DNA from 2 places in the Stenotrophomonas sp. 109824_Sma genome. Region 2 is predicted to be linked to the other one. Evidence: riboswitches for the same ligand, from Rfam matches in the RefSeq annotation. Region 2 holds a riboswitch; the other holds the start of a gene.
The links. A riboswitch is a leader RNA that binds a small molecule or an ion and turns the genes downstream of it on or off. The one in region 2 is predicted to bind glycine.
Positions count from the first base shown of each region.

Region 1: linked by a shared signal. The riboswitch ahead of gcvP (aminomethyl-transferring glycine dehydrogenase) and the one ahead of ACZK1G_RS19900 (trimeric intracellular cation channel family protein) in region 2 are both predicted to bind glycine.

Region 1 covers NZ_CM151078.1:3,523,277-3,538,977, reverse strand. The annotation lists gene ACZK1G_RS16760 (adenylosuccinate synthase) at 1-926, shown strand, start outside; gene ACZK1G_RS16755 (hypothetical protein) at 1,043-1,705, shown strand; gene ACZK1G_RS16750 (M23 family metallopeptidase) at 1,635-2,315, opposite strand; gene ACZK1G_RS16745 (L,D-transpeptidase family protein) at 2,320-3,282, opposite strand; gene ACZK1G_RS16740 (methyl-accepting chemotaxis protein) at 3,517-5,640, shown strand; gene ACZK1G_RS16735 (hypothetical protein) at 5,727-6,014, opposite strand; gene ACZK1G_RS16730 (alpha/beta fold hydrolase) at 6,147-6,848, shown strand; gene ACZK1G_RS16725 (hypothetical protein) at 6,858-7,232, opposite strand; gene ACZK1G_RS16720 (AraC family transcriptional regulator) at 7,340-8,062, shown strand; gene ACZK1G_RS16715 (amino acid permease) at 8,145-9,512, shown strand; gene ACZK1G_RS16710 (VOC family protein) at 9,616-10,026, shown strand; gene gcvP (aminomethyl-transferring glycine dehydrogenase) at 10,119-12,986, opposite strand; glycine riboswitch at 13,049-13,151, opposite strand; gene ACZK1G_RS16700 (multidrug effflux MFS transporter) at 13,451-14,677, shown strand; gene ACZK1G_RS16695 (siderophore-interacting protein) at 14,819-15,701, shown strand, end outside.
Region 2 covers NZ_CM151078.1:4,238,454-4,254,154, forward strand. The annotation lists gene ACZK1G_RS19870 (glutathione S-transferase family protein) at 1-612, opposite strand, end outside; gene ACZK1G_RS19875 (NYN domain-containing protein) at 725-1,504, opposite strand; gene ACZK1G_RS19880 (NAD(P)/FAD-dependent oxidoreductase) at 1,628-2,908, shown strand; gene ACZK1G_RS19885 (hypothetical protein) at 3,011-3,466, opposite strand; gene ACZK1G_RS19890 (nuclear transport factor 2 family protein) at 3,472-3,903, opposite strand; gene ACZK1G_RS19895 (GIY-YIG nuclease family protein) at 4,025-4,300, opposite strand; glycine riboswitch at 4,341-4,430, shown strand; glycine riboswitch at 4,444-4,547, shown strand; gene ACZK1G_RS19900 (trimeric intracellular cation channel family protein) at 4,632-5,249, shown strand; gene ACZK1G_RS19905 (3-deoxy-7-phosphoheptulonate synthase) at 5,447-6,520, opposite strand; gene ACZK1G_RS19910 (hypothetical protein) at 6,816-7,073, opposite strand; gene ACZK1G_RS19915 (DNA alkylation repair protein) at 7,187-7,927, opposite strand; gene ACZK1G_RS19920 (MarR family winged helix-turn-helix transcriptional regulator) at 7,924-8,424, opposite strand; gene ACZK1G_RS19925 (sensor histidine kinase) at 8,496-9,794, opposite strand; gene ACZK1G_RS19930 (response regulator) at 9,827-10,534, opposite strand; gene ACZK1G_RS19935 (pepsin/retropepsin-like aspartic protease family protein) at 10,641-11,570, shown strand; gene ACZK1G_RS19940 (serine hydrolase domain-containing protein) at 11,638-12,801, shown strand; gene ACZK1G_RS19945 (DUF6445 family protein) at 12,851-13,462, opposite strand; gene groL (chaperonin GroEL) at 13,595-15,244, opposite strand; gene ACZK1G_RS19955 (co-chaperone GroES) at 15,326-15,613, opposite strand.

The DNA of each region.
Region 1 (15,701 bases), 720 kb from region 2:
GTGGCAAGGCGATCGGCACCACCGGCCGTGGCATCGGCCCGGCCTACGAAGACAAGGTGGCGCGTCGCGGCATCCGCATCGCCGACCTGCATTACCCGAAGCAGCTGGAAGAACTGCTGCGCACCGCGCTGGATTACCACAACTTCGTGCTGACCAAGTATCTGAACACCGATGCGGTCGATTTCCAGAAGACCTTCGACGAAGCGCTGACCTTCGGCGAATACGTGCAGCCGATGAAGTCCGACGTGGCCGGCATCCTGCACGACCTGCGCAAGCAGGGTAAGCGCGTGCTGTTCGAAGGCGCGCAGGGTGCGCTGCTGGACATCGATCACGGCACCTACCCGTATGTCACCAGCTCCAACACCACTGTTGGTGGTGCGCTGGCCGGTTCCGGCGTCGGCGCCGATTCGATCGACTACGTGCTGGGCATCGCCAAGGCCTACGCCACCCGCGTCGGCGGCGGCCCGTTCCCGACCGAGCTGGACGACGAAGTCGGCCAGGGCATCCGTGACCGCGGCGCCGAGTACGGTGCCTCGACCGGCCGCCCGCGTCGTTGCGGCTGGATGGACATCGTCGCGCTGAAGCGTGCCGTGGCCATCAACGGCATCAGCGGCCTGTGCATCACCAAGCTGGACGTGCTGGATGGCATGGAAAAGCTGAAGGTCTGCATCGCCTACGAATACAACGGCAAGCGCACCGAGTACGCGCCGCTGGACGCGCAGGGCTGGGAAGACTGCACCCCGGTGTACCTGGAGTTCCCGGGCTGGAGCGAGAACACCCACGGCATCACCAACTGGGACGACCTGCCGCCGGCCGCACGTGCCTACCTGCGTTCGCTGGAAGAGCTGGCCGGCTGCCCGATCAGCATCGTCTCCACCGGCCCGGACCGCGACCACACCATGGTCCTGCAGGATCCGTTTGCCTGAGGTAGCGCCGGGAGCTGCCCGGCGTAGGTGACAGGAAAAGCCCCGCGCAAGCGGGGCTTTTTCGTTACTGTGTGGCCAAGGCCAGCGGGAAGCGACGCAATGACCAGGATGTCAGCGTGAAGGGCGAGACGGTCGTGCGGATCACCCTGTGGGTGCTGTGGAGCCTGTGGGGCGTCGCCTGCCTGGTACTGCTGCTGGGTGCGGCTGCCAATACCCTGGCGTCGCGCACGCAGACGGTGCCGTTGGTGCTGAGTCCTGGCGCAACCGCCCAGATCACCGTCTACCGCCTCATCGATGACCAACTGCGGTTGCGCCTGCGCTATGCCGCGGACGGTACGGAGGCTGACCCCGAGGTGCTGCTGCGCATCGAAACTCCGACCGATCAGGGAGACTTCCGCGCAGGGGAGCGTTCGGGAGTGGCCGGGCAGGGCATCAATCGCGCGCTGGCTTCGGTCGAGTCCAGCGGCCTCACGGCGTTCTACTTTGGCTATGGCCGCGGCGACGCATTGCCACGCGGCCGCTCATGGCTGCGGGTAACTGTGCTGGAGGTGGACCCGGCGCTGGCGGGGCGCGCGGCAGACATCGAGCTGCAGCCACCGCTGGACCTGCTGAAGCTGACCGACCTGGACTACATCTGGCTGTGGCCGTTCTTCTTCTGGAAGATGGCGGCGCTGTTCCTGCTGATTCCAGGGGCTGCGTTGGCTGTCTTTACTCTGGTGTTGCGGCGCTGGCAGCGCCGGGCATCAGCGCCGCCGACTTCAGCAGGGGGTAGGGATTGATGGACTCTCCCTTCCACCACTGTTTTTCCGGCCCCAGCACATGCACCTCGAAATGCAGATGCGGCGCGTCGGCACTGGCGTTGCCGGTGCTGCCGACGTAACCGATCACATCCCCGCGTTTGATCACCTGCTTTTCCGCCAGGCCATCGGCATAGCGCTGCAGATGCGCGTAGTAGTAGCACCAGCGTCCGCTAGGTTCGAACTGGTAGATCGTCAAGCCGCCGCGCTCGCTGTCGAACAGTTTTTCCACCGTGCCATCGGCCACCGCGAGTACCGGGGTACCGGCATCGGCCATGATGTCGATGGCATCGTGCACACGGCCCTCGCTGCGCGCATCGGTGAAGGTGTCGCGCAGCTGAGAGGGCAGTACGCCCTGCAGCGGCAGCAGCAGACCGGACGGTGCATCCGCAGCCTGCGCGGCCGACTGCGCGGTGGCGGCGGGTGGGGTTGTTGCGCGCGGCGCTACTGGTTCCGTCACCGGCGCGGCGGCCACCGTCGATGGCGCTGCCGGCAGCGAGGCGGCTACCGGCTCACTCGCGTCGCGGCGCAGCCACCAACCTGCACCCAGTCCCAGCAGAACGCCCAGTACGATCAGCTGCGGAAGGCGCATCGGCTCACTCCTGCATCACCACGGGGACCGAAGTGTCCACCGCATCGGCCACACGCAGCGCGTCCCAGTTGGTCATGCGCACGCAGCCATGCGATTCGGTCTTGCCCACGTGGCCGGGTTCAGGCGTGCCGTGCAGGCCGTAATGTGGTTTGGACAGGTCGATCCAGACCCGCCCGACCGGATTGTTCGGGCCCGGTGGCAGGGTGGCCTTCTTTTCGCCCTTGCGGGCATCCCAGAACAGCTTCGGGTTGTAGTGGAACGGCGGGTCGCGGTACACGCCCAGGATCTTCCATTCGCCGATCGGTAACGGGTCGTGCTGGCTGCCCGACGACACCGGGACCTGTGCAATCACCTTGCCCTGCGCATCCAGCAACTGCAGGGTGGAGTCGGATTTATCGACCAGGATCTTCGCCGACTTCGGCAATGCGGCCGGTGCGATGTTGGGTACCTGGATGCGGCCGCCTGCCTTGTCAAGATCCACGCCTGGATTGAGCAGCTTCAGCAGCTCAGGGGATGCATGGAAGCGCTCGCCCAGGGCCTCTTCCACACTGCCGTATTCCAGCGATTTCAGCTTGGCCTGGGCGGCGGGCCCTTTTGGCGTGGCCTGGAACGGACCGGCAACATCCTCAGCAGTCAGCGTGTAGCTGGCCAGCGGCGTGATCGTATCGGCCTGCAGAGCCTTCCAGGTGGCGTCATCCAGTTCACCCGTTACGGTCAGCCCATGCGCCGCCTGGAAGCCCGACACCGCGCGTCGCTGGTTGCTGCCCACTTCGCCATCGATCTGGCCGGGAGAGAAATTCGCACGATCCAGCAGCACCTGGGCGTGCAGCGCGGAGCGTGGGGCCACATCCGGCCCGGCTTTCTCGGCAATGGGGGCGGGCAGCTCGGGCGGCGGCGCCTGTGCGAAGGCTGGCGACGCCAGCAGTGAGAGAGCGAGCAGGGTGGATCGGGACACGGGCAAGGGCATTGGGATCTCCAGCAGGTCACGTCATCACCTTGCCCGCAGCCGCTGCCGAGCCGTCGTGAAAGGAATCTGATGCCGGCATGAGCAGCCATCGCCATCGCAGCCGTTCCAGTGCGCAGGTGCCGCTGGGCCGCGGGCTCACCAAGGTGAACGGTGGCCGACGCCGTCGATGGACGGCGATCAAGATCGCGTGCCGGGCCGCCGATAAGGCCACATCCCCCCGTTTTGGATACCCCCATGAACTACTTGAGGAACGTCAGGGTTGCCTGGCGTCTTGGGCTGGGCTTTGGCCTGTTGCTGCTGCTGGTCGCCGCCGTGGTGGCCACCGGCGCCACCGCCAGTGTCGTGCAGAAGCGCGCGATGCAGCAGGTGGTCGATGTCAGCGTGGCCAAGGTGCGCCTGTTGTCGCAGATGCTAGATGCCAACAACCAGATGATGGTGGTGCGGCGCGAGATGCTGATCCGCCAGGGCGATGACCGCGGCCACGATGAGCAGCGCATCGCCGATCTGGTCAAGCGCTACGAGGCCAGCTGGACCGCCTACCAGGCGCTGCCCAGCGACGCCGACGGCAAGGCCATCGCGGAAACCATTGCGGCCAAGCGTGCCATCGCGCGCCCGCTCAACAAGCAGACCAGCGAACTGATGGAGCAGGGCGATTACCCGGGCGCCGTGGCGCTGACCCTGGGACCGGTGCAGGAAGCAGCCAACGGCTGGAACAAGGCGCTGTCCGATGGTGTGGACTTTGAAGAGAAGGAAAGCCGCGACGCGGCCGCCGAGGCGATACGCCTGGGTGAGCGCAGCCTGCTGCAGCTGCTGGTGCTGGGCGGCGTCGCGCTGCTGGTGGGCATCGGTGCCTCGGTGATGATCGGCCGCAGCCTGACCGGTCCGCTGGCCCGCGCGGTGAACCTGGCCGAACGCCTGTCCAAGGGCCAGCTGGACCAGGAGTTCCGTCTTGGTGGCCGTGACGAACTGACCCAGCTGGGCGAGGCGATGGCCAGCGTTCGGCAGAGCATGCAGGCGGCGATCGGCGCGCAGCTGCAGATGGCCGAGCAGCACGAAGCGGGGGCGATCCGCTATCGCATGGACGCCGGTGCATTCCCGGGTGACTTCGGCCGCATGGTTCAGGCCACCAACAGCCTGGTCGAATCGCACGTGCAGGTGGAACTGCTGATGGCCGAGGTGATGCAGCGCTACGCCATCGGCGACCTCAGCCGCGACCTGCCGGACTACCCGGGCGAGAAGGGCACGCTGACCCGCACCCTGGCCGCGGTGAAGCAGAGCCTGATGGCGATCAACGCGCAGATCGATGAACTGGCCCGCGCCGCACGCGCTGGTGATTTCAGCATGCGTGGCGATGCCGCTGCGTTCCAGTACCAGTTCAAGGCGATGGTCGAGCATCTCAACGGCATGATGGCCAGTTCGCAGGCCAGCATCGCCGATGTCTCCGACGTGCTGCGCGCGATCTCGCACGGCGACCTGACCGCACGCATGGACGGCGAGTACGACGGCGTGTTCGCCCGTATGCGCGACGATGCCAACACCACCACCGCACAGCTGACCGGCATCGTGCGGGGCATCCAGGTGGCTGCCGACAGCATCAACAACGCGGCGCAGGAACTGGCCGCCGGTAACAACGATCTGTCGCGCCGCACCGAGCAGCAGGCGGCCAACCTGGAAGAGGCCGCCGCATCGATGGAGGAGCTGACCTCCACCGTGCGCCAGAACGCCGAGCTGGCGCGTCAGGCCGACAGCGAAGCGCATGCGGCCGGCGCCGCCGTGCGCGAGACCGAGCAGGCGATGGCACAGATGGCCTCGGTGATGGGTGAGATCGACCAGTCGTCGGCACGCATCTCGGAAATCTCCACGGTGATCGACGGCATCGCGTTCCAGACCAACATCCTGGCGCTGAACGCGGCGGTGGAAGCCGCACGTGCAGGCGAGCAGGGCCGCGGTTTTGCCGTGGTCGCCAGCGAAGTGCGCACGCTCGCGCAGCGTGCCGGTGTCGCCGCCAAGGAGATCAAGGAGCTGATCGAAGACGCCGCCGCCAAGGTGAAGAGTGGCCTGGCGGTGACCGTTGAATCGGAAGCCGCGATCGCGCGTGTGGCCCAGGCAAGTTCGCGCACGACCCAGCTGATGAGCGACATCGCAGCGGCCAGCAAGGAACAGGCCGCCGGCATCGAGCAGGTCAACCAGGTGGTGGTGCAGATGGACCAGGTGACCCAGCAGAACGCCGCGCTGGTGGAAGAAGCCACCGCGGCCAGCCGCGCGCTGGAAGAACAGGCGCATGCACTGACCACGTCGGTGTCGGTGTTCAAGGTGGAAGGCGCAGCGGCTTCGGCCGTGCCGCGTCGCGCAGCCTGAGCAGACTGCTGAACCCGTGACAGGAATACGGCCGCCCTGGGCGGCCGTATTCCCATTGCCTGCTCAGACAGGCCGACACATCACCATCATTGTTCAAGAACACTGCCGAGCATGGCCCCCACGGCATACAGCACGACCAGGGTAGGGGGCATCACCAGCAGGTAGACGGTCGTCCAGGTCTTTCCGGAAAGCCACCCACCCATGCTGATGGCATCGAGTGCTGCGGTCTGCAGCATCACCGGCAGCTGCATGAGGATGTAGGCGCCCTTGGGGTCGCTGTTGGCCTGGGCATCGAGCACCAGCCAGGTGGTCAGCGCGAGATAGAGTGTGCATATGGCAATGCCGGTCCAGCTGAGCCCGCGTGGCTTGCGCATGCCGCCTTCTCCGTTCCGTCGGGACCACCAGCGTAGCGCCGCGTGTGCCGCCGTGCACTTCCTTGGGCCGAGCCAATGCGTGAAGCTGCAGGCAGGGAGCCGTGCGAAGAAACCTGAAGGGTGATCAACGTGATGAATGCCGTGATGCTGCCGGTCGTGATGCTGCCAGGCCTGGATGGCACCGGCCTGCTGTCGGCGCACTTCGTAGAGGCAATGCAGGCGCGGGGCATGCAGATGCAGGTACTGCCGATGCCCGCGCAGGGGCCGCAGGACTACACCACGTTGGCGTCGATCCTGCGCCCGCAGCTTCCGGCATCTCCTTTTGTGCTGCTGGCCGAGTCGTTCGCCGGACCATTGGCCATCGAACTGGCGGTGGCCGGGCTGCCTGGATTGCATGGGTTGGTACTGAGTACGACCTTCGCACGGAGGCCGGTGCCGCTGCCTGCGGCGAGCGCGCGGATACTGGCTCCGGCGTGGCCGTTGCCGCCACTGGCGTTGATGGCCCGGTTGCTGCTGGGGCAATGGCGGACGCGTGCGAACCTGCGCGAGCTGAGCCTGGCAATCACGCAGGTGCCGGCGGCAACCCTGCGCCAGCGTGCTGCGGCGACGCTGCGGGTCGACGTACGCGCATTGCTGCCAGGAATCGAAGTGCCGACGCTGTGCCTGCATGCCCGGCAGGACCGCCTGCTGTGGCCGCCCAGCGTGGCCGAGCTGCAGGCCTTGTTGCCCGATGCCCGCCATGTGTCGTTGGAGGGGCCACATCTGCTGCTGCAGGCGCGCGCCGACGCAGCTGCAGCCGAAGTTGCCGCGTGGATGAGGACGCTGTCGCCCTGATCGAAGGGTTCAGCCGCGCGCGCGGGTACGTGCTGCTTTCTTCGCCGCCACCTTGCGCACGGTCTTCTTTGCCGCACGGGTCTTCGCTGCCTTCTTCGCGGCAGCGCTGCGTGAGGCGGTGGTGCTGGCTTTCTTGGCCACCGTCTTCTTTGCTGCCTTCTTCGTGGCCGTCGTGCGGGCCGGCGCCTTCTTCGCCGTTGCCTTCTTCGCCACCTTGCGCCCGCTACCACTACGCTTGCCGCCACCATCCTGCTTGTTCACAGTGGCCCAGGCGATGCGCTCTGCGGTGCTTTCGCTGGCGCCGCGTTCGCGCTCGCTCTCTTCGATGTGCTCGGCCTGGCGCTTCTGCTTTTCGGTATAGGCGGACTTGTCACCGCGGGGCATGGCCGGTTCTCCGGTGGGGGCTGGCCCCCACGGTGGGCCTGGCGGCGTTAAGCGCAAGTCCCGCAAGGGTGATCGCACCGGCAAGGGGCCTCGGCTATGCTTGTGGCATGCGAGTCGAGCCCGCCGACATCGAAGCCCTGTTCGACGCCATCCCGGATGTGCTGTTCTTCATCAAGGACCGCCAGGGGCGTTACACCCACGTCAACCAGACCATGCTGCGGCGGCTGGGCCTGCGCGCGCGCAAGGACGTGATCGGGCGTACCGCGGCCGAGATCTACCCGACCGGCCTCAGTGCGGACTACGTCGACCAGGACGCCCGCGTGCTGTCCGGCGAGGTGATCGAGAACCTGATGGAGCTGCACCTGTTCGCCAACCGCGAACCGGGCTGGTGCCTGACCTGCAAGCGCCCGCTGGTGGTCGATGGGGCCATCGAGGGGCTGATCGGCATTTCCCGCGACCTCGGCCAGAAGGACAGCCTCGGCACCCAGTACGAGCAGCTGCGGCTGGCGCTGGCCCACCTCAATGCGCACTACGCCGAGAATGTGCGCATGCAGACCCTGCTGGACATCACCGGTTTCTCGCTGTCCAAGCTGGAGCGCAGCTTCCGCAAGGTGTTCCAGATGACCCCGCAGCAGGTGCTGACCCGGCTGCGGATCCAGATGGCCATGCACCTGCTGCATGGCGACGACAGCATCGCCTGCATCGGCCAGGCCTGCGGTTTCAGCGACCAGAGCGCCTTCACCCGCAAGTTCAAGGCTGAAACCGGTTTCTCGCCGCGCGCCTACCGCGCCCGTATCGGTGGGAACGTCGGCGAGCCGGCGCTGGCCTGAGCCGACTGCTGCGCTGTGCCTATCCCCGTGGGCACGGGACAGGGTAAGGTGTCGCCCCTGTAGCCCGCCGCCAGCCCCGCCGATGCCCAACTCGATTCCGACCGCTTCGCCGTCCCGCCTCGGACATTCGCTCAAGCCCCGCCAGCTGATCATGATGGGCCTGGGCAGTGCCATCGGCGCCGGCCTGTTCCTCGGCTCGGGCGTGGGCGTGCAGGCGGCCGGTCCGGCGGTGCTGGTGTCGTATCTGGTCGCTGGTGCGCTGGTGATCATCGTGATGAACGCGCTGGGTGAGATGGCGGCGGCCAAGCCCACCAGTGGCGCGTTCTCGGTGTATGCAGCCGACGCCATGGGCGCTACCGCCGGTGCCACCGTGGGCTGGCTGTGGTGGGTGCAGCTGGTGATCGTGATCGCCGCCGAAGCAGTGGGTGCAGCCGGGCTGCTGGCCACGGTCTGGCCGGCGATACCGGTACCGATGGCGGCGTTGGCCTTCATGCTGTTCTTCACCGCGATCAACCTGCTCGGAGTGAAGAACTTCGGCGAGTTCGAATTCTGGTTCGCCATCCTCAAGGTGGCGGCGATCCTGGCCTTCATCGCCATTGGCGTGGCGCTGCTGATGGGGTGGCTGCCGCAGGTGACCTCGCCGGGCCTGAGCAACTTCACCGAACACGGTGGCTTCGCACCGAAGGGCCTGGCCGGGATCGGTGCAGCGCTGCTGGTTGTCGTTTTTGCCTTTGGTGGCACCGAGATCGTGGCCGTGGCGGCGGCCGAAACCGAAGACCCCGAGCGCAGCATTGCCCGAGCCATCCGCACCGTGGCCTGGCGCATCCTGGTGTTCTACATCGGCTCGCTGAGCGTGATCATCGCCGTGGTGCCATGGACCAGCGAGGCGCTGAAGTCGCCGTTCGCCGCGGTGCTGGACATCGCCCGCATCCCGGGCGCCGGTACCGCCATCACCCTGATTGCCGTGATCGCGCTGCTGTCGGCGCTCAATGCCAACCTCTACGGCGCCTCGCGCATGATGTATTCGCTGGCGCAGCGCCGCGAAGCGCCGGCCGTGCTTGGCTGGACCGACCCGCGTCAGGTGCCGGTGATCGCCGTGCTGGCCAGCGTGCTGTTCGGCTTTGCAGCCACGGTGATGGAACTGCTGTTCCCGGACCGGGTGCTGCCGGTGCTGCTGAACATCGTCGGTTCCACCTGCCTGCTGGTGTGGACGCTGTCGCTGGTCTCGCAGCTGGTGCTGCGCCGGCGCGCGGATCGCCTGGGCACCCGCCTGCCGTTCCGCATGGCCGGCTTCCCGTGGCTGACCTGCTGTGCACTGGCGATCCTGGCGCTGATCTTCGGCCTGCTGCTGAGTGAGTCGCACACCCGCCTGCAGTTCCTGTCGATGGTGGCGTTGACCGCCACGATCGCCGCCAGCAGCGCCATCGCACGGCGCATGCGCGAGGCCTGATTGAAGCTGCCGGCCAGCGGCCGGCACTACCACGGGGGCTGCACATCCGCCGTGCCATCCTGATCGCGTGGGCCGTCACTGGCCCGTCGACCAGGAGCACCGCATGCTGCGCAGCCGTCCCTTCCTGATGTTCACCGGCCAGGCCGAGGCCGCGCTGGCCCTGTACGCCGAAGCCTTTGCCGATTTCCGCCTGCTGGCCCTGCAACGCCACCCCGAGGGCGCCGGCGCCGGCGTGCCCGGGCAGGTCCGCCAGGCCATCTTCCTGCTCGGTGGCACCCACTACCTGTGCTTCGACAGCCTGGACGTGCACGATTTCACCTTCTCGCCGTCGATCTCGCTGTTCGTCGAGTGTTCCGGCGCCGAGCAGTTCGAACGTGCCGCACGCGTACTGGGCGAGGGTGGCCATTGGTTGATGCCGGTGGGCGACTATGACTTCAGCAACCGCTACGGCTGGGTGCAGGACCGCTTCGGCGTGTCGTGGCAGTTGAGCCTGGGGCAGATGCCGGACCCGTGACCGGATGTGTGTGGGTGTGGACCTTGGTCCACACGCCCTTATGAAAACGGCCCGCTTGCGCGGGCCGTTTTCTTTACCGATGCAGTGAGGAATCAAGCCTCGACTTCATCATCCTTGTAGGCATCGACCGGGATGCAGGCGCACATCACGTTCTTGTCGCCGTACACGTTGTCCACACGCGCCACCGGCGGCCAGTACTTGCTCTGCTTCAGGCTGGCCAGCGGGAAGGCGGCCAGTTCGCGCGGGTAGGCGTGGGTCCACTCGCTGGCGGTCACTGCGGTGGCAGTGTGCGGCGCGTTCTTCAGCGGGTTGTCCTCGCGGTCCAGGCGGCCGTCTTCGATCGCGGTGATTTCCTCGCGGATCTGGATCATCGCGTTGATGAAGCGATCCAGTTCGTGCAGCGATTCGCTCTCGGTCGGCTCCACCATCAGCGTGCCGGCCACCGGGAAGCTCAGCGTCGGGGCATGGAAGCCGAAGTCGATCAGGCGCTTGGCCACGTCCTCGGCACCGATGCCGCTGGTCTTCTCCAGCGGGCGCACGTCCAGGATGCACTCGTGTGCCACCAGACCGTTGCGGCCCGTGTACAGGGTCTTGAAGTGCGGGGCCAGGCGCTTGGCGATGTAGTTGGCGTTGAGCTGCGCGACCTGGGTGGCCTTGCGCAGACCGTCGCGGCCCATCATCGCGATGTACATCCAGCTGATCGGCAGGATCGAAGCGCTGCCGAAGCTGGCCGCGCTGACCATGCCGACCGGGCCGTTGTCACCCAGCTTGCCCGGCAGGAACGGGGCAAGGTGCTCCTTGACCGCGCACGGGCCGACGCCCGGGCCGCCACCGCCGTGCGGGATGCAGAAGGTCTTGTGCAGGTTCAGGTGCGAAACATCCGAACCCCACTTGCCCGGCTTGGCCACGCCGACCAGGGCGTTCATGTTGGCACCGTCGGTGTACACCTGGCCGCCGTGCTTGTGGATGATCTCGCAGATCTCCACCACCTCTTCCTCGAACACGCCGTGCGTGGACGGGTAGGTCATCATGATCGCGGCCAGGCGGTCGCTGTACTTCTCGGCGTTGAGGCGGATGTCCTCGACATCGACGTTGCCGTTGGCATCGGTCTTGGTCACCACCACCTTCATGCCGCACATCTGCGCCGACGCCGGGTTGGTGCCGTGCGCCGAGTCCGGGATCAGGCAGATGTCGCGGTGGTCTTCGCCGCGCGAGCGGTGGTAGGCGCGGATCGCCAGCAGGCCGGCGTACTCGCCCTGTGCGCCGGAGTTCGGCTGCAGGCTGACCGCGTCGTAGCCGGTGCATTCCACCAGCATCGCTTCCAGCGTGTCGATCAGTTCCTTGTAGCCCAGCGCCTGGTCGGCCGGCACCAGCGGGTGGATCTGCGAGAACTCCGGCCAGGTCACCGGGATCATCTCGGCGGTGGCGTTGAGCTTCATGGTGCACGAGCCCAGCGGGATCATCGTGCGGTCCATCGCCAGGTCCTTGTCGGCCAGCGAGCGCAGGTAGCGCAGCAGTTCGTGCTCGCTGTGGTGGGTGTTGAACACCGGGTGGGTCAGGAACGCGGACTGGCGCAGCAGGCCGGCCGGCAGCGCATCGGCGGTGCTGGCATCCAGCGCGTCGACGTCGGCCTGCGCACCGAACACGGCGGCCAGCGCGACCACGTCGGCGCGGGTGGCGGTCTCGTCCAGGCTGATGCCGACCGAATCGCTGTCGATCGCGCGCAGGTTGTAACCGGCGGCGCGGGCCTTGGCGTGGATCTCATCGGCGTGCACGCCGGTGACATGCAGGGTGTCGAAGAAGTCGCCACCGACCTGCACGCCGGCCGTGCGCAGTGCCGCGGCCAGGATCGAGGCCAGGCGGTGGGTGCGACGGGCGATGCGGGTCAGGCCTTCCGGGCCGTGGTAGACGGCATACATCGAGGCCATCACCGCCAGCAGCACCTGTGCGGTACAGATGTTGGAGGTGGCCTTCTCGCGGCGGATGTGCTGCTCGCGGGTCTGCAGGGTCAGGCGGTAGGCCGGGTTGCCCTGCGCATCGACCGAGACGCCGATCAGGCGGCCTGGCATCGAGCGCTTGTAGGCGTCACGGCAGGCCATGAACGCGGCGTGCGGGCCGCCGAAGCCGAACGGCACGCCGAAACGCTGGCTGTTGCCGACCACGATGTCCGCGCCCCATTCGCCCGGGGCGGCCAGCAGGGTCAGCGCCAGCAGGTCGCTGGCCACGGCCACCAGGCCGCCGCGTGCGTGCACGGCATCGACCAGCGCCTTGTAGTCGCCGACCTGGCCGAAGGTGTCCGGGTACTGCAGCAGCAGGCCGAAGGCTTCCGCTTCCAGTGCCTCGGCCGGGGTGCCGACGCGCAGCACGATGCCCATGGGCTCGGCGCGGGTGCGCAGCAGCTCCAGGGTCTGCGGGTGCACGGCGTCGTGCACGAAGAAGGTGTCCGACTTCGACTTGGCCGAACGCTTGGCCAGGGTCATCGCTTCAGCGGCGGCGGTGGCTTCGTCCAGCAGCGAGGCGTTGGCAATTTCCATGCCGGTGAGGTCGGCGCACAGGGTCTGGAAGTTGATCAGTGCTTCCATGCGGCCCTGCGAGATTTCCGCCTGGTACGGAGTGTAGGCGGTGTACCAGGCCGGGTTTTCCAGGATGTTGCGCAGGATCACGTTCGGCGTGTGGGTACCGTAGTAGCCCTGGCCGATGAAGCTGCGCAGCACGGTGTTCTTGTCGGCGATCGCACGGATCTTCGCCAGTGCCTGCACTTCGGTCATCGATTCCGGCAGTGCCAGCGGCGCCGGCGACTTGATCTTGGCCGGTACGATGGCATCGGTCATCGCATCCAGCGATGCATGGCCGACGACGTCGAGCATCTGCGCGATCTCGGCATCGTTGGGGCCGATGTGGCGCTCGACGAACGCATTGTGGTGCTCGAGCTCACGCAGGGAAGGGGTGTTCTGGGACATGGCGAAGGATCCGTCAGGAAAGGGCACACGCACGGGCACAAGCCGCCGGTCGGCGGTCTGCGGGGCGCCCCTCTGTCCTTTTGCCTGAGAGTTTGGAAGCGCGGAAAACCGCGGCTTCGTGCCCCTTCGGCGCCGGATCGAACCGGTCTCTCCAGAGTTGTGTTACGGGTGGTATCGGGCCTGAGCGATTACGGGCGTTGCGCCTTCGGCAGCGGTGTTCCGCTTCTCCCACCGTGTTGCCCGCCGATTATAGCCCGTTGCGGGCGCGCCAGCCGCCTCCGGGCCCGGCCGCGGCGCCTGAATGGCCGATGGCCCGTCCGTGCGTTTTGTGCACTGCTGCATGGCGTCAGGCGCAATCCCCACCTATGATGGGCGAATACCCGAATTCATCTGGCGCCGTCCCTGCTGCAGGGGACCGGCGCCCGCCGTGCGTGCCGCGCATGGCCCTGCCGGACGCCTTCTCCATGACCGCCGCTGTTGCTCCTTCCACCCGCCGCATGGCACTGCTGCTCGCCGGCCTGGCCATGTTCGGTCCGTTCTCGATCGACACCATCTTCCCGGCGTTCCCGCAGCTGGCCCAGCGCCTGGCGGTGGACGAGGTGGCGGTGCAGCAGACCATCAGCGTGTACCTGCTGTTCTACGGCCTGATGAGCCTGGCACACGGCCCGCTGTCCGATGCCTGGGGCCGCAAGCGGGTGATCCTCGGCGGCCTGGTGGTGTTCGTCGGCGCCTCGGTCGGCTGTGCGCTTTCCACCGACCTGACCACGCTGCTGGCGTTCCGCGCGCTGCAGGGCCTGTCCGCGGGCGTCGGCATGATCGTCGGCCGCGCGGTGATCCGCGACCTGTACCACGGCCACGACGCGCAGCGGCTGATGAGCCAGGTGTCGATGCTGTTCGGCATCGCCCCGGCCATTGCACCGATCATCGGTGGCTGGATCCTGCTCAGTGGCGCGGGCTGGCCGCTGATCTTCTGGTTCCTGGTGGTGTTCGCACTGGTCCTGCTGGCAGCGACCGCGCGCTACCTGCCGGAAACCCATCCGGTCGAGGCACGGGTGCCGCTGTCGCCGCGCGTGCTGATGCGTGACTACGTGCGCATCGGTTTCAATCCGCGTTTCCTGCGCCTGGCGCTGGCCGGCAGCATCGGTTTCGGCGGCATCTTCCTGTACATCTCCTCGGCGCCGGTGTTCGTGATGCAGCACCTGCACCTGGGCGAGGGCGGCTTCGCCTGGCTGTTCATCCCCACCATCGGCGGCATGACCACCGGCTCGTTCCTGTCCGGGCGCATGGCCGGGCACACCACGCCCACCCGCCAGGTCGCCATCGGTTTCGGCCTGTGCGCGCTGTCGGTGCTGCTGAACGTTGGCTACGTGGCGCTGGCGCCGCAGTTCGTGCTGCCGTGGGCGGTGCTGCCGATCTTCCTGGGCGGCATGGGCATGGCATTGATCTTCCCGATCCTGGCGCTCGCGGTGCTGGACATGTACCCGCACCAGCGTGGCCTGGCCTCGTCGCTGCAGGCGTTCGTGCAGCTGATGATCAGCACCGTGGTGGCCGGCGTGGTGTCGCCGCTGCTCAGCGCCAGCCCGTTGCACCTGGCGCTGGGCCAGGCCGCGTTCTTCGGCGCCGGCTTCGTGTTCTGGTACTGGGAACACCAGCGTGAACGCACGGCGCAGGCGGCCTGCACGGGTCACTGAGCAGCGTGCAGGGGTAGGGCAGGCCGCGACGCCCGCAGCGCTTGCGACGGGAAACCACCGGACTAGGCTGGGCACTCCAGCCAGCCGGTGCACAGGTGCACGACAGCCAGCCGATCCAATGTCGTTGCATGAGGTTCCCCCATGGCTGCGCAGCAGACCTACCGCCTGTTCGAGGTGGCGCTGAAGGAGCGCCGCGTTCTTTCCCCTTCCCTGGACCGCATGGTGTTCACCGGTGCCGACGTGGCGCGGATGAAGACCGAAGGGCCGGACCAGCGCATCAAGGTGTTCTTCCCCTTGCCCGGCCAGGAGGTGCCGCAGGTCCCCAGCGGCGACGACTGGTATCCACGCTACCGGGCCCTGCCGGACGATCAGCGCCCGCCGATGCGCACCTACACCATCCGCCAGCTGCGTGCGGAGCAGGGCGAGGTTGATGTCGATTTCGTCATCCACGGCGTGACCGGTCCCGCCTCGCGCTGGGCCATGCATGCCCGGCCGGGCGACCGCGTGGTGCTGCTGGCCCCGGATGCCGACTGCGCCGACAGCAGCGAGGGCTGGGAATGGAAGCCGCCGACGGGCGTTGGCCAGGTGCTGCTGGTGGCTGACGAGACCGCGTTGCCGGCAGTGGCCGGGATTCTCGAGGAACTGGCGGCCATGGTGGATCCGCCGCGCACGCTGGCCCTGCTGGAAGTGGCGCAGGCCGGTGATGCGGTTCCCCTGAAGGCGCCGGCCACGGCCGAGCTGGTCTGGTTGCCGCGCGGGCAGGCGGCGTACGGGCAGCCCCTGCTGCAGGCAGTCCAGGCAAGGTTGGCTGCGGCCTCGGGCGTGGCTGCCGGCGATGCGTTGGAGGAGATCGACGTCGATACGCAGATCCTCTGGGAGCAGGCCGATAGCCGCGTGGCGGGGCCGCTGTACGCCTGGGTCGCAGGTGAGGCCGGGGCCGTGATGGCGATCCGTCGCCATCTGGTCCGTGACTGCGGGCTGGACCGCCGCGCGATCACCTTCATGGGGTACTGGCGCCACGGCA
Region 2 (15,701 bases):
CGGCGACATCACGCCGCGCTGGTAGGCCGGGCGCTCCCGCAGCCGCGCGTACCAGTCAGCCAGATGCGGCAGCTCCGGGCGCTGGATCGGCAGTTCGAACCAGGCGTAGATCAGCGAACCCAGCGGGATGTCACCCATCGCAAACGTCTCGCCCGACAGCCACGGCTGTTTCGCCAGGGTGGCATCGGCCATTGCCAGGTAGTCACCGGCGCGGACGATGGCGGCGCTGATGCGCGCTTCGTCGCGGTCGGCCGGCGCGGTGCGCATGATGCCCCAGACCAGGTCGCTGTACAGCGGCGCCATCCGCGAGGTGCTCCAGTCCATCCACTTCTCGGCCTGGGCGCGCTGCATCGGATCTTCGGCGTACAGGGTGCCCAGCGCGTAGCGCGCGCTGAGGTAGCGCACGATGGCATTCGATTCCCATAGCGGCAGGCCGTGGTCTTCGATCACCGGCACCAGGCTGTTGGGATTCATCGCCTGGTACTCCGGCGTCTGCGTACCACCATGGCTGCCTCCGACCTCGATGGACTCATACGGCAGGCCGATCTCCTCGGCGCACCACAGTACCTTGCGGACGTTGCTGGAATTGCGGCGGCCCCAGATCTTCAACATGCGGGTTTTCCTTGCTGGCAATGCGAGCGGCAACGATACGCCTGATCGGAGTGGAGATGTGCGTGCCGGATGCGGGACCAGGCATCTGGGGCTTGCCGGCCAGCGGCCGGCACTACCGGCTCTTTTTTGGCAGCGCGCGCACGTAGGACGACTTGCCGTCCTTCTTCAGCTCGAACAACCCGATTGCTGCCAGCAGATCACTGAGCTTGCCGTAGCCGTAGTTGCGCGGATCGAACGAGGCCTGGTTGCCGATCTGGCTGCCGACCGGCCCCAGGTGCGACCAGCCATCCTCGCCCTCGGCCGAGGACACCGCGCGGCGCAGCATCTTCACCAGCCGCGTGTCGCTGCGCATCTCCGCCCCGCTCTTGCGCGGGCGCGCATCATCACTGGCGACGGGCTCGTTCGACGCCTGTTCGCTCGATGCCTGCTCGGCATCCGGCACGCTGGCATGGGTCTGGCCCAGCGCTTCCAGATAGGTGAACTTCGAGCACGCGTTGACGAACGGTTCGGGCGTCTTCTTTTCGCCGAAGCCATACACCTTCACGCCATCGGTCAGCAGGCGCATCACCATCGGGGTGAAATCGGCATCGCTGGACACGATGGCGAACCCATCAAGGTTGCGCGCGTACAGCAGGTCCATGGCATCGATCACCATCGCCATGTCGGAGGCATTCTTGCCCTTGCTGTAGGCGAACTGCTGGATCGGGCGGATCGCATATTCGTGCAGCACCGCTTCCCAGCCCTTCAACCGCGGGCTCTTCCAGTTGCCATAGGCGCGGCGCACGTTGGCCACGCCGTAGCGGGCGACTTCGGCCAGGACCTCGTCGATCTTCGAGGCCGGCGCGTTGTCGGCGTCGATCAACAGGGCGATGCGCTTTTCCGGTTCGCTCATGGGCTCCTCAGGGGCCGTTGCCTGAACCCGAGTATCGCCGATCCACGCGGGCGCTGACGTGACAGGCAGCCGCCGTGCGAAGATGCCAGGCGCTTCCCCCAATGCCCCCACTGGAGTGAGTCGATGAGTCGCGAGCGCGTTTCCCACCTGGTCGTTGTCGGCGGCGGTTTTGCCGGCCTCTGGGCCACCCGTGCCCTGGCCCGCGAGCGCATACGCATCACCCTGGTCGACCGCCGCAACCATCACCTGTTCCAGCCGCTGCTGTACCAGGTGGCCACCGCCGGCCTGTCCGCGCCGGATATCGCTGCACCGCTGCGCCACATCCTCGGCCACCAGCGCAACGTGGAAGTACGCCTGGGCGAAGTGGTCGCCATCGACAAGCAGGCCCGGCAGATCCGCATGGCCGATGGCAGCACGCTGGACTACGACAGCCTGCTGCTGGCCACCGGCGCCACCCACGCCTACTTCGGCAACGACCAGTGGGCCGATGATGCGCCCGGCCTGAAGACGCTGGACGATGCCATCGCGCTGCGCCGCAAGCTGCTGCTGGCATTCGAGCGCGCCGAGGCCGAACCGGACCCGGCGAAGAAGGCGGCATGGCTGAGCTTCGCGGTGGTCGGCGGCGGTCCCACCGGCGTCGAACTGGCCGGCACCCTGGCCGAGATCGCGCGGCATACGCTGCGCAACGAATTCCGCCACATCGACCCGGCCAGCGCCAAGGTGCGGCTGGTCGAGGCCGGCCCGCGCGTGCTGTCCTCGTTCCCGGAAGTGCTTTCGCTGAAGGCGCGCCGGCAGCTTGAAAAGCTGGGCGTGGAAGTGCTGACCGGTACCCCGGTGAGCGACATCGACAGCCAGGGCTTCAAGCTCGGTGACCAGTTCGTGCCGGCACGCACCGTGGTGTGGGCCGCCGGCGTGGCTGCTTCGCCGCTGGCGCGCACGCTGGACGTGCCGCTGGACCGCGCCGGCCGCGTGCAGGTGCAACCGGACCTGACCCTGCCCGACCACCCGGAGCTGTTCGTGGCCGGCGATCTGGCCGCACTGAACCAGGCCAACGGCAAGCCGGTGCCCGGCGTGGCGCCTGCCGCCAAGCAGATGGGCAAGTACGTGGCCGAGGTGATCCGCGCGCGGCTGCATGCCAAGGCGGCACCGGGGCCGTTCAAGTACGCCGACTACGGCAACCTCGCCACCATCGGCCGCATGGCCGCGATCGTGCACCTGGGCCGGCTGCAGTTGTCGGGCATCCTGGCCTGGTGGTTCTGGCTGGCCGCGCACGTGTTCTTCCTGATCGGCTTCCGCAACCGCATCGTGGTGCTGCTGAACTGGGCGGTCGCGTACTGGAGCTACCAGCGCAGCGCGCGCATCATCTTCGGTGATGACCAGGAAGACCGGCGGCCGAAGCGGTAGGGCCGAAGACGGACACGGTTCTCTGCCTGGGAGTAGATCCACGCCATGCGTGGATGAATGTCTGTGCAGGACGCATCGAGCTCAGCCACGCATGGCGTGGCTCTACTGCCTCATCGGGCCACCTGGCACCCGCCGTTTCGACCATGTCCGGCAGAAGTCCTCCTTCCTTGCGGTATCGGCAATCTGCGCGGTACTCCAATGCCGGGTGATCCAGATCGTCAACGCGGTGCTGCTCAGATGCCAGCGCAGCATGCCGTGCCGAGGCTGTCGCCACAGATGGCGTCGGGCAATCCAGAAGGCCTCCCGCTCCACTTCCGGCACCTTCTTCTGCATCACGTCCTTGTCGAAGAACTGCGCGGCGAAGCGCCAGGGGTTCATCGGCTGGTATCCCGCCCGTGGTTCACTACTGCACGCAGCCACACCACTGGGCGCGCGGTCCGCCGGCTTCGGCCGGCCTTCCACCAGCGCCAGTCCGAGCAGGTACAGCAGGCCAGGCAGCAGCGCGATACCGGCGACCACTACGACGACGGAGATCAATGCCTTGCCAGCAGCGCGCATCGCGCTCACTTCGCCTTTGGTTTTGGATACCACAGTGCGTTGACGATGACCCAGCGCTGGTCGAAGCGCCCCATGTGGAAGTAGTCGACGAACCACGGGGTTTCCAGCCGCACCGAGGCCGCGTTGCCGGTCACGTCCAGCACCGTGCAGCGGCGGTCCCATTGATCCTTCGGCGTCTTCAACGCGCCCTGCTTCGTCAGCGAGACCAGCTCTTCCTTCGACATCCGGCGCAGGCCCAGGCGTTCATCGGGTGTATCGCCGAGGACCGCGCGCTTGGCCAGATCCGGATGCAGGGAGCGGGCGACGCGCTGCGGGTCGGCCTCCAGCTGGCCGTCGACGTAATCGTGGCAGGTAGCTTCGATGGCCGCGATGGTGGCCGGGTCTGCGGCGGGACTTGTTGATGCGGAGAGAGCGAACAGCAGGGCGATCGTGGACATCCGGGTCTCCAGGGCTGGGCGCGGGGCGATCATCGCATGGGCCGGGCAGCCCATCCACGCATGGCGTGGCTCTACTGGGACCGGCGATGTCGGCAGGCCGGAGCCGAGCGTGGGCGTGGATCTACAGAAGCGTCTCGGCTGGTGCCTGCAGCCAGGCCAGCTTGCGTTCGCGCGGCTGCTGCTTGAGTTGCCACTCGGCGCGTGAGGCGGCGGCCCGGTCCGGGTACTCGCGCACGGCCAGCACGCGCAGCGGTGGCCGTGCCCGGGTGTAGCGCGCGCCCTTGCCGGCCTGGTGGGCGGCGAAACGCGCCTCCACATCGGTGCTGATGCCGGCGTAATAGCTGCCATCGCGGCATTCGAGCAGGTACAGGAACCACGGGCGGAGGGACGGGGCCATGCCCGGATTATGCCGTGCTGCACTGCAGCGGATATACTGGCGCCCGAATGCAGGAGAGAGGCGCCGCGCTGGCGCCCGCCGAAGGCGCAGGCTCCCATGATCGCTCAGGCCGGTGGGCTGGAATCCCACCAACCATGCATTCGACTCGCCGAGCTGGAGAGAGGTCACCGGGCACGCCCGGGACGATCCGCCGAAGGGGCACGCGGCCCACGCCGCTGAACTCTCAGGCAAAAGGACAGCGGGAGCGGCACCGGTCATCGTCATCCCGTCATTGCGCAGGCAGTGGCGGTATACGCGCATGGCCGGCCCCACCGCGCCCGGAGCCTGCCCCATGCTGCTGTCCATCATCTACCTGATCGCCATTTCCGCCGAAGCCATGACCGGCGCGCTGTCCGCCGGCCGCCGCCGCATGGACCTGTTCGGCGTGGTCATGATCGCCTGCGTCACCGCCCTCGGCGGCGGCTCGCTGCGCGACATCCTGCTCGGCCATTACCCGCTGGGCTGGGTGAAGCATCCCGAGTACCTGGGCTTCACCGTATGCGCGGCGCTGATCGCCACCTGGGTCGCACGCTGGATGCACCACTTCCGCCGCACCTTCCTGGTGCTCGATGGCCTGGGCCTGATCGCCTTCACCCTGATCGGCTGCTCGATCGCGCGCGAGGCCGGCCATGCGATGCCGATCGTGCTGATCGCCGGCATGCTGACCGGCGCGTTCGGCGGCGTGCTGCGCGACATCCTCTGCAACGAGGTGCCGCTGATCTTCCAGAAGGAGCTGTACGCGATCATCGCGCTGCTGACCGGCGCGGCCTATCTGTTGCTGCTGCATTGGGGCGTGGCCGATGCCACTGCGATCCTGTGCTGCCTGGGCGGCGGCTTCGCGCTGCGCCTGCTGGCGATCCACTACCGCTGGGAAATGCCGAAGTTCGTGTACCACGACGAAGTGCATTGAGGTTCGCGTTCGCCGAGCATGGGGTTCCAGGCTTGGCGCGGATCTACTGCACCACCCCGGCGATGTACCTGGCGCTGTCGCTCATGCGCAGCGCCAGGCGCATCGCCGGTGCAGATGGGCCGGTCTCCAACTCCGGCCGGCCCTGATCGCGGCCGCACCCCCGCAGGCGCTGGCCGCCATCCACACACGTGCCGCACTCAAGCGGCTTCGGACACCTTCACGTCGCGACGGGCGCGCACGGCCGCAGCCAGTCGCTGCAACACCGTCACGGTGGTGTCCCAGTCGATGCAGCCATCGGTGATGCTCTGCCCGTAGACCAGCGGCTGGCCTTCCACCAGTTCCTGGCGGCCACCAACCAGATGGCTCTCGATCATCACACCAACGATGCGCTGTTCGCCGTCTTCCAACTGAACGGCGATGTCCTCGATCACCTTCGGCTGGTTTTCCGGATTCTTCAGGCTGTTGGCATGGCTGGCGTCGATCATCAGGCGCGTCGGCAGCCTGGCCTTGGCCAGCACCTGGCAGGCGTCGGCGACGCTGCCTGCGTCGTAGTTCGGCTGCTTGCCGCCGCGCAGGATCACATGGCAATCCGGATTGCCGGCGGTCGATACGATGGCGGTACCGCCCTGCTTGGTGACCGACAGGAAGTGGTGCGGATTGGACGCTGCACCCACCGCGTCGGCGGCGATCTTCACGTTGCCATCGGTGCCGTTCTTGAAGCCGACCGGGCACGACAGCCCCGACGCCAGCTCGCGATGCACCTGGCTTTCGGTGGTGCGTGCACCGATCGCGCCCCACGCCACCAGGTCGGCGATGTACTGCGGCGAGATCACGTCAAGGAACTCGACACCGGCTGGCAGGCCGAGCTTGTTGATGTCGCGCAGCAGGCCGCGGGCGATGCGCAGGCCCTTGTCGATCCTGAAGCTGCCATCCAGGTCCGGATCGTTGATCAGGCCCTTCCAGCCCACCGTGGTGCGCGGCTTCTCGAAGTACACGCGCATGACGATTTCCAGTTCGCCGGCCAGCGCGTCGCGCAGCGGCTTGAGGCGCTGGGCGTATTCGATGGCGGCCTTCGGGTCGTGGATCGAGCACGGGCCCACCACCACCGCAAGGCGATCGTCACGGCCATGCAGGATCTGGTGCAGGGCCGCGCGCGAGGCGCTGACGGTGTCGGAGGCTTCATCGTCACAGGGCAGCATCGCCAGCAGCTGGGCGGGCGGTGTCAGCGGTTCGATGGTGCGGATACGCAGGTCGTCGGTGTGCGGGGGCATTGCAGGAGATCTCCGGAACGTTGGGGGTCCCCAGCGTGGCGGCATGAAAAAAGCCGCCAGGTTCGCTGGCGGCTTTCGGGAATGCGTCTGAAGCTTTCTTCAGGGTGAGCGCAGTCCTTCCTCCGCCAGTGGCTTCGGAAAGTAATACCAGTAAAAGCGGGTAGCGGCTGCGTTCATGGGGTGTATTGATAGCACAGCTTTTGCGCAGTGCAAAATGTTTCATCCGCAACTGGGGACCCGGTTCAGCGAGGTGCGCGCCAGCGCTGCCTACCTGGCAGCAGCCACGCAGAGTCGCTCATTTGCCATGCACTTCCACGTCCAGCAGCAGGCCTTCGTGGATGTCGGCCCAGCGTTCCAGCACGCGATCCAGCTCCTGCCTGGCCTCGTCCAGCTGCTCGGGGTTGAGCAGGGAACGGGCGGTGTAGAGGTCGGAGACCAACCGCCGCAGGGCCGCTTCCGGGATGGCGACCGACGGCCCTTCCAGCCCCGGCAACTGCAATGCCGGGCTGTCGCCAAGCGGGCCGAACAGCGTGACCTGGAGCGTGCTCTGCATGATCAACTTCCCTGCGGATGGACATGGGCAATGCACTGTTTACCGCGTCCGGGTGACAGGCGCATGTGCCATGCTCGCTTGAATGGCCTGGGGTTGCCGGCCAGCGGCCGGCACTACCGAAGCGAGCGCATCGCGCGTTTGCGGATGTAGGCGTTGGCGGTGCTGTCGTGCTCGCGCTGCCAGCGCGCGCAGAGTTCGCGCAGCCACTGCGGCTTTGTCTTTCCGGCATCATTGAGCCAGTTGCCGACGGAATCCTGCACATAGCGTTCCGGGTCATCGGCCAGTGCTTCCAGCAGCGCCACTGCATGTTCCGGATGTTGCTTGAACAGGGCGATGTGCGTGGCCCAGACACCACGCGGGCGCAGTGCTTCGCAGGCGAAGCGGCGCAGGTACGGCGATGTTTCCTGTGTCCACGGTTGCAGGTACCCGAGCGCCTGCACCGGCGCGGAAACAATGTCCGTGCGTAGCGCCAGCCACGCCCATTCGCGCACTCCGAAGTGTGGGTCGTCGGCCAGCGTGCGCATCTGCTGCAGCTTCTCTGCCAACGTTGCGCGAGCATCGCTGCCGATCAGATAACAGGCCCAGCCGCGCACGGTATCGGAGCTGTGATGCTGCCAGAGTGCAGGCGCGCCCTGCCCCGCCCCGCGCAGCAACTGCGCGGCCAAGGCCATGCGCTGGGTGATGCCCTTGCCTGAGGCTTCGTGCATGCGGTGCAGCGCTTCGGGTTCAAGCGCAGGCGCTACCCCTTGCAACAGCTCGGCGAAATCCACTGCCAGGCATTCGGCCAGATGGGTAGCGGCGGCGTTGCCGCTGTTGAGTGCGCGCCGCCGTTCCGCTGGAATGGGCGTGCTCATGCTGCGGATTCCCGCCCGGCGTCCGTGTGCTGCCAGACCTTGTGCAGCAGCCGTGACAGCTGTTGCTGTTCATCCGCATCCAGGCCGTTGAACAGGCCGCCGATCCACTGTGTGTGCTGCTCGAACAGCGCTTCGGCCAGGCGCGCCCCCTTTGCGGTCAACACGATCTGCAGGCGGCGGCCATCCTCGGCATCGCTGCGACGCTGCAGCAGGCCTTCGCGTTGCATGCCGTCGAGCAGGCCGCTGATGGTGGCACGGGTCACGCCGGCACGCTCTGCCAGTTCATGGGGCGGCAGCGTGCCGCCCGCCCCGTGTAGCAGGAACAGCACGATGAAGCGGCCCTCGCTGAGCCCGTGCGGTGCAAGCCGGGCAGCGCAGTCGCGATCGATCGACGAGGCCAGCGAGAGCAGCTGGAAACACAGGCGCAGCTGCGCGACGTTGGCGTGGCCGCGTCGCTGCGCCTCATCCAGCAGGGCATGGTGCTTGGCTTTGATCATGGCACCCCTTCAATATGATTAGCCACCTAATCATATTATAAAAATACTTCATCCATGAACCACGCCGGTGTTCAGGAGAACGTCCCCAGCAACAGGCGCGCGATCAGCCCGCCGCCCTCACGGTGCAGCAGCTGCAGTTCGCCTGCGTGCCGCCTGGCCACATTGGCGGCCACAGCCAACCCCAACCCGGCGCCACCGGTGGCGCGGCTGCGCGAGCTCTCGCTGCGCTGGAACGGTTGCAGCAGGCGTGCACGGTCGGCCTCGGCGATGCCCGGGCCGCGGTCCATCACATCCAGCTGCACCCTGTGGCCGGCCATGGCGAGCTGCAGCTCCACGGCCCCGGCGTAGCGCTCGGCGTTGTCGATGAGATTGTCGACCGCGCGCCGGATCAGCAGCGCATCGCCGTTCCAGCGCAGCGTGTCCGGCCCCTGGATGGAGATGCCGGCTCCGCGCAGCAGCGCCGCCTGCACGCACTCCTCCAGCAGCGCAGCCAGATCCAGCGAGTGCATCTGCAACGGCTGCAGTTCACCACGTGCGTAGTCGAGCACCTGCTCGATCATCGTATCCATGCGCTCGATGTCCGCCACCATCCGTGCCGCCTGTGGCGCAGGCGCAAACTCGGCGCGTAGGCGCAGGCCGGTCAACGGCGTGCGCAGATCATGCGCCACTGCGGCCAGCATGTGGGTCATGTCCTGTGCCTGCGCATGCAGGCGATCGCGACCGGTGCTGATCGCAGCGGCCAGCATCTGTACCTCGCGTGGGCCGTCATCCGGCAAGGGCGCTGCGGCCTGCAGGTCCACCCGTGCGCTGGCTTCGGCCAGGCGGTGCAGCGGGCGTCCCAGCCGGATCGATGCCCACGCCGCCAGCGGCGCCAGCAGGACCGCACCACCCAGCAGCGCAAGCACCACCTGGCGGCGCCAGGCCGCCAGATCGCTGTGATCGCTGCCGACCACCTGCCAACGGCCATCGGCCTGGCGTACGCCCAGTTCAAACGGCGGCCATTGCATGGCGGTCAGTACCGCCGCCTGCGCCTTCAGTACACCGGCCCGCGCCGTGGCATCGAGCACGGTACCCCCCTCGATGACCTGCACGTCCGGCGCCTTGCCCTGCCCACTCCAGACCAGGCGTACCTCCTTCGCCGGCAAACCCATCTGCAGCGCCGCCAACTGGGTGAGCCAGTCGCTGGCGCTGCCCTGTGGTGGTGCGTCCTGTGTCGCCAGATGCAGGCCCAATGGCGCTGCGGCCTGTTCGCCGCGCAGCACCTGCACGGCCTGGTCCAACCGCATCGGCGGAGGCGCGGGCCGGGGCATCCAGCCAACCACGGCCACGCTGACCAATGTCGCCAGCAGCAGGCTGGCCAGGGCCAGCATCGCGATCCAGCGCGCGGTCGGCCACCGGCTGCTCACAACACCTGTACCTCGGCGTCGAAGCGGTAGCCTTCACCGCGCAAGGTCTGCACCAGGGCTTCAGCACCGGGTGAGGCCTGCCCCAGCTTGCGTCGCAGCCGACTGATCGCCAGGTCGACCGCACGATCGACGCTGTCGGTGGGTTCACCGCGGCTCAGCTGCAGCAGCTGCTCACGCCCCAGCACCCGCCCGGGACGTTCGGCCAGCGCCAGCAGCAGGCTGAACTCACCGCGGCTGAGCATCAGTTCGTTTCCGTCCGGCGCGAACAGGCGACGTTGATCAGGCAGCAGCCGCCAACCGGCAAAGCGCAGTTCGCTGGCCACCTGCGCGCGCAGCTTGTGCTGGCGGCGCAGCAGCGCGCGTACCCGTGCCAGCAGCTCCCGCGGATCGAACGGCTTGGCCAGGTAGTCGTCCGCACCCATCTCCAGTCCGATCACCCGATCCGGCGCGCTGCCCATCGCCGACAGCATCAGGATCGGGATGGCGCGTGCCTGCAGCCGGCGGCAGACCGAAAGCCCGTCCTCGCCGGGCATCATCCAGTCAAGGATGATCAGGTCGGGCCGTTCGCTCTGCAGCACCATGTCGAGCGCCGTCGCGTCCGCGGCCACCCGCACCTGGTAGCCATGCAGCAACAGGCAATCGGCGATGGCATCGCGGATGCTGGCGTCGTCATCGACAACGATGACACGGGCGGGAGTCGTCATGCGGGCAGTATCGGGCCGGTCTGTATCAGGACGGTATCAACAGCGATATTCCCGCGATACGCCGCTGCGCGCCAATGGGCGCCCATGATCACTGCGGAGATTTCCCTTGCGCCTCATCCTCCTGTCCCTGCTTGCTGCGCCGCTGCCTGCGCTGGCGTCCGATGCCCCCGAACACGTGCTGCCAATGTGGATGCAGGGTGGTCATCCGGCGGTGGCCGTCCTGCTGGACGGACGCGCCGAACCGCTGCGCTTCGTGGTCGACAGTGCCGCCGGGGCAACGCTGGTCGATGCCCGTGTGGCGAGGCGCTATGGCCTGGAGGATGCGGATGCGGCGGTATCGCACGCCCAGGGCGCAAGTGCGAAGGCGGCCCGGTTGCAGCGCACGCGCAGCACGTCCTGGCAGCTGGGCAGCTGGCAGCTGCAGGCCCGTGGCATGCAGGTCGACCTGTCCTCCCTGGCCAAGGACGATGATCCGGCCATCGACGGTTTGATCGGCAATGACCTGACCGGACGCTGGGACACGCGCTGGGACTTCGGCGGCAATCGCCTGGCGCTATGGACGCCTGGCCGATTGAACCTGGAAGGACCGGGTTGCCAGCCCAATGCGCTGCCCGAGCGCACTGCCAGCCTGCGCCAGTTCGGCTTCATCACACTGGCACTGGGCACGCCGGGTGTGGAGGCCATTGCCGTGGTCGACACCGGCGCGGCGCAGACTGTTCTCAACGCTGAAGCGGCCCGCGCACTGGGGTTGCGCACCGACGGCAGCGACGCACGGGTAAGCATGCGCGAAAAGGGCACCGAGGGGCTGGGCGGCGGCGCGCAGGCCACCTGGCTGTACACCCTGCCCGGGATGACCGGCAGCGGCTGGAAGCACCCGTCGATGGAGGTCCGCATCAGCGAACTACCGGTGTTCAAGGCGATCGGCCTGGAGGCGCGGCCGGCGCTGATCCTCGGTGCCGATGCAATGCGCGGAGGCCAGGTGGACTTCGGTGCCGGCGCGGCCCGGATCTGCCTGCGCCGGCCGCAGGCCAGCTGACATCTGGCAATGACGCCAGCGGCAGCCTGGCGTAGCATCGCCGTGCGCCCCACCAGGAGTTCCACGCATGTGCCGTGCCACCCTGATGTTGCTGACGCTGCTCCCGCTGGCGGTACTGGCCGCGCCGCCACCCGTGCCCACGCCGGCTCGCATCGATGCCGAAGCACAGCGGCTGATGCAGGCGGCCCATGCGCGCGGGATGGCGCTGGCGGTGATCGACGACGGCAAGGTGGTGCACGTGGCCGCCTACGGTGAACGCAACGCCGCGGGCGAGCCGCTGCGCACCGACACTGTGATGTACGCCGCATCGCTGACCAAGATGGCGTTCGGGTACCTGGTCGCACAACTGGTGCAGGACGCGCGTATCGATCTGGACGCCAGCATTGCTACCGCCCTGGACAAACCGCTGCCGGACTATCCACCGGAACCGAAGAAGTACGCCGACTACAGCGTGCTGGCCAGTGATGCGCGCTGGCGCCAGCTCACGCCGCGACGGCTGCTGAACCACGCCAGCGGCTTCGCCAACTTCGGCTTTCTCGAACCGGATGGCCGCTTGAAGTTCCACTTCGACCCCGGCAGCCGCTACGCATACTCCGGTGATGGGCTGATCCTGCTGCAGTTCGTGATTGAACGCGGGCGGCCGGGTCAGGACGTGGGCACCTTGATGCAGCAGCGCGTGTTCGATCGCTTCGGCATGGCGCGGACCAGCATGACGTGGCGCAGCGATTTCGCCGGCAACCTGGCCGATGGCTGGACGGCCGAAGGCAATTCAGAGCCGCACGATGAACGCAGCCGTGTGCGGGCGGCGGGGTCGATGGATACCACCATCACCGACATGGCCCACTTCGCCGCCGGCTATGTGCGCGGCGATGGGCTGTCCCCGGCAATGCGCAGGGAGCTGGTGCGGCCACAGCTACCGATCACCACCGCCAGCCAGTTCCCAACACTGCAGCCGGAGCTGCCCGTTGCGCAGCAGCACAGGGATCTGGCCGCGGGCCTGGGCGTAGTGACCTTCCGTGGTCCCCAGGGTGCAGGCTTCTACAAGGGCGGCCACGACGATGCGGTCGGCAACACCCTGGTGTGCATCGAGCGGCACAAACGCTGCGTGGTGATCCTGGGCAACGATGTACGGGCGGAGGCTACGTTCCCGGCACTGGTGGCGTTCGTGCTGGGCGATACCGGCGTGCCATGGCAGTGGGAGTACGGCGCGGCGAAGGCATTCGTCGAGTGACGGTGCGATGACGCCTGCGTGGCGAGCGCGGCGTGGATGGCTGCCCCGCTTATCGCGCCTGTTCGAAGAACATCAGGTACACCAGCCGGCCATTCTCCAGGCAGTCGCCGAACGCGGGCCCGGCGGTGTGCCAGAACCAGGGGCGCAGCAGCACCAGCCGGTTGAAGCGCATCGGGATGCGCATGGTCATTTCCCACTGGCTGTCGTCGTTGCTGTCGCGCTCGATGATGTCGCGATGCATGTCGCCGCCGTTGGCATAGCCTAATGCGGCCAGCTCCGCTGCATCCAGGGCCATGCGCTCGGTGCCGGTGCGGCGGTGGCGGAAGAACTCGGTGCCGCCCTCGCAGTGCTCCGGTGCACTCAGGTAGAGGATGCCCGACCAGTGCGAGTGGTCGGCGTGCACCTTGGCGCGGCCGGTATCACCGGCCAGGGTGATCCGGAACTTGCCGTGCGACTGCAGCGGGTTGACCGGCCGCAGCGGTTCGTTGACCAGCCGCGAGACCGCGCCGGACAGTCCATCCAGATCCAGCCGCTGCTGCGAATTGCGGCCGGGAAACGCGCCCTCCTGCACGGGATAGGTCAGGCCCAGCGCCGCCTGGCGCAACCCCTGCGCATCGGCAGGAGAAAGGAAGTCGTCAACGATGATGAACGAGGTAGGCATGGCCACCGAGCGTAGCGATGCGCTGCGGCGGCAGCAACCGGGCAACGAAAAACCCCGCCTCGCGGCGGGGTTCTTCCTTGCATCGGGAAGGCGTGCCGACCAGGGCCGGCAACGACCGCCGGGGACGTGGACTTAGAAGTCCATGCCGCCCATGCCACCCATGCCGCCCATGCCACCGGCGCCACCCATGGCCGGCTCGTCCTTCTTCGGAGCTTCGGCAACCATGGCTTCGGTGGTGATCATCAGGCCAGCAATCGAAGCGGCGTTCTGCAGCGCCGAACGGGTCACCTTGGTCGGGTCCAGGATGCCGAACTGCAGCATGTCGCCGAACTCGCCGGTGGCGGCGTTGTAGCCGAAGCTGCCGGTGCCTTCCTTGACCTTGTTGATGATGACCGACGGCTCTTCGCCGGCGTTGGCCACGATTTCGCGCAGCGGGGCTTCCATCGCGCGCAGGGCGATCTGGATGCCGTGGTTCTGGTCTTCGTTGGCACCCTTCAGGCCGGCCAGTGCGGTGACCGCACGAACCAGGGCCACGCCGCCGCCCGGGACCACGCCTTCTTCAACGGCTGCACGGGTGGCGTGCAGGGCGTCGTCGACGCGATCCTTCTTTTCCTTCATTTCGATTTCGGTCGACGCGCCGACCTTGATCACGGCAACGCCGCCGGCCAGCTTGGCCACGCGTTCCTGCAGCTTCTCGCGATCGTAGTCGGAGGAGGTGTCCTGGATCTGGGTCTTGATCTGGCCGACGCGTGCATCGACGGCCGCCTTGTCGCCCACGCCATCGATGATGGTGGTGTTTTCCTTGGAAACCTGCACCTTCTTGGCGCGGCCCAGGTCCTTGATGGTGGCCTTTTCCAGCGACAGGCCGACTTCTTCGGAGATCACGGTGCCGCCGGTCAGCACGGCCATGTCTTCCAGCATCGCCTTGCGACGGTCGCCGAAGCCCGGAGCCTTGACGGCCACGACCTTGACGATGCCACGGATGGTGTTGACCACCAGGGTGGCCAGCGCTTCGCCTTCGACTTCCTCGGCCACGATCAGCAGCGGCTTGCCGGCCTTGGCGACGCCTTCCAGCACCGGCAGCAGGTCACGGACGTTGGAGATCTTCTTGTCGTGCAGCAGGATGAACGGGTCATCCAGATCAGCGGTCTGCGACTGCTGGTTGTTGATGAAGTACGGGGACAGGTAGCCGCGGTCGAACTGCATGCCCTTGACCACGTCCAGCTCGTTGTCCAGGCCCGAGCCTTCTTCAACGGTGATCACGCCTTCCTTGCCGACTTCCTTCATCGCGTCGGCGATGATCTGGCCGATCGACTCGTCCGAGTTGGCCGAGATGGTACCGACCTGGGCAATCGCCTTGTCGTCGGCGGTCGGCTTGGAGATGGTCTTCAGTTCGGCAACGGCGGCCACGACGGCCTTGTCGATACCACGCTTCAGGTCCATCGGGTTCATGCCGGCGGCAACCGCCTTGGCACCTTCGCGGATCAGGGCCTGGGCCAGCACGGTGGCGGTGGTGGTGCCGTCGCCCGCGTCATCGTTGGTGCGCGAAGCAACTTCCTTCACCATCTGCGCGCCCATGTTCTCGAACTTGTCAGCCAGTTCGATTTCCTTGGCGACGGAGACGCCGTCCTTGGTGATGGTCGGCGCGCCGAAGCTCTTTTCCAGCACGACGTTGCGGCCCTTCGGGCCCAGGGTGGCCTTGACGGCATTGGCGAGAACGTTGACGCCGCGCACCATGCGCGAACGGGCGTCTTCACCGAAACGAATATCCTTGGCAGCCATTGCATTTACCTCATTGGTAGCGCCGGACGAGGCCCGGCGGCTGGGATTTGGGGATCAGGTTGAAACAGGTCGCGCCGGGGCTCAGCCGATGACGGCGAGCACGTCGTCTTCGCGCAGGACCTTGTACTCGACGCCTTCGCTCTTGTACGAGCTGCCGGCGTACTGGCCGTAGATGACCTTGTCGCCGACCTTCAGCGACGGAGCGCGCACGCTGCCGTTGTCCAGCGGCTTGCCCGGGCCGACGGCCACGACTTCACCCTTGGTGGACTTTTCCTTGGCCGAATCCGGAATGACGATGCCACCGGCGGAGATTTCGTCGGCTTCGATCGGCTTGACCACAACGCGGTCGTGCAGCGGCTTGATGCTCATGAGAGACCTCTTAAGTTATTGATTGGTCTGAAAAAGTCTGGCGATGTTAGCACTCACCCCAGGTGACTGCCAGCATTGCTCGCGAAAA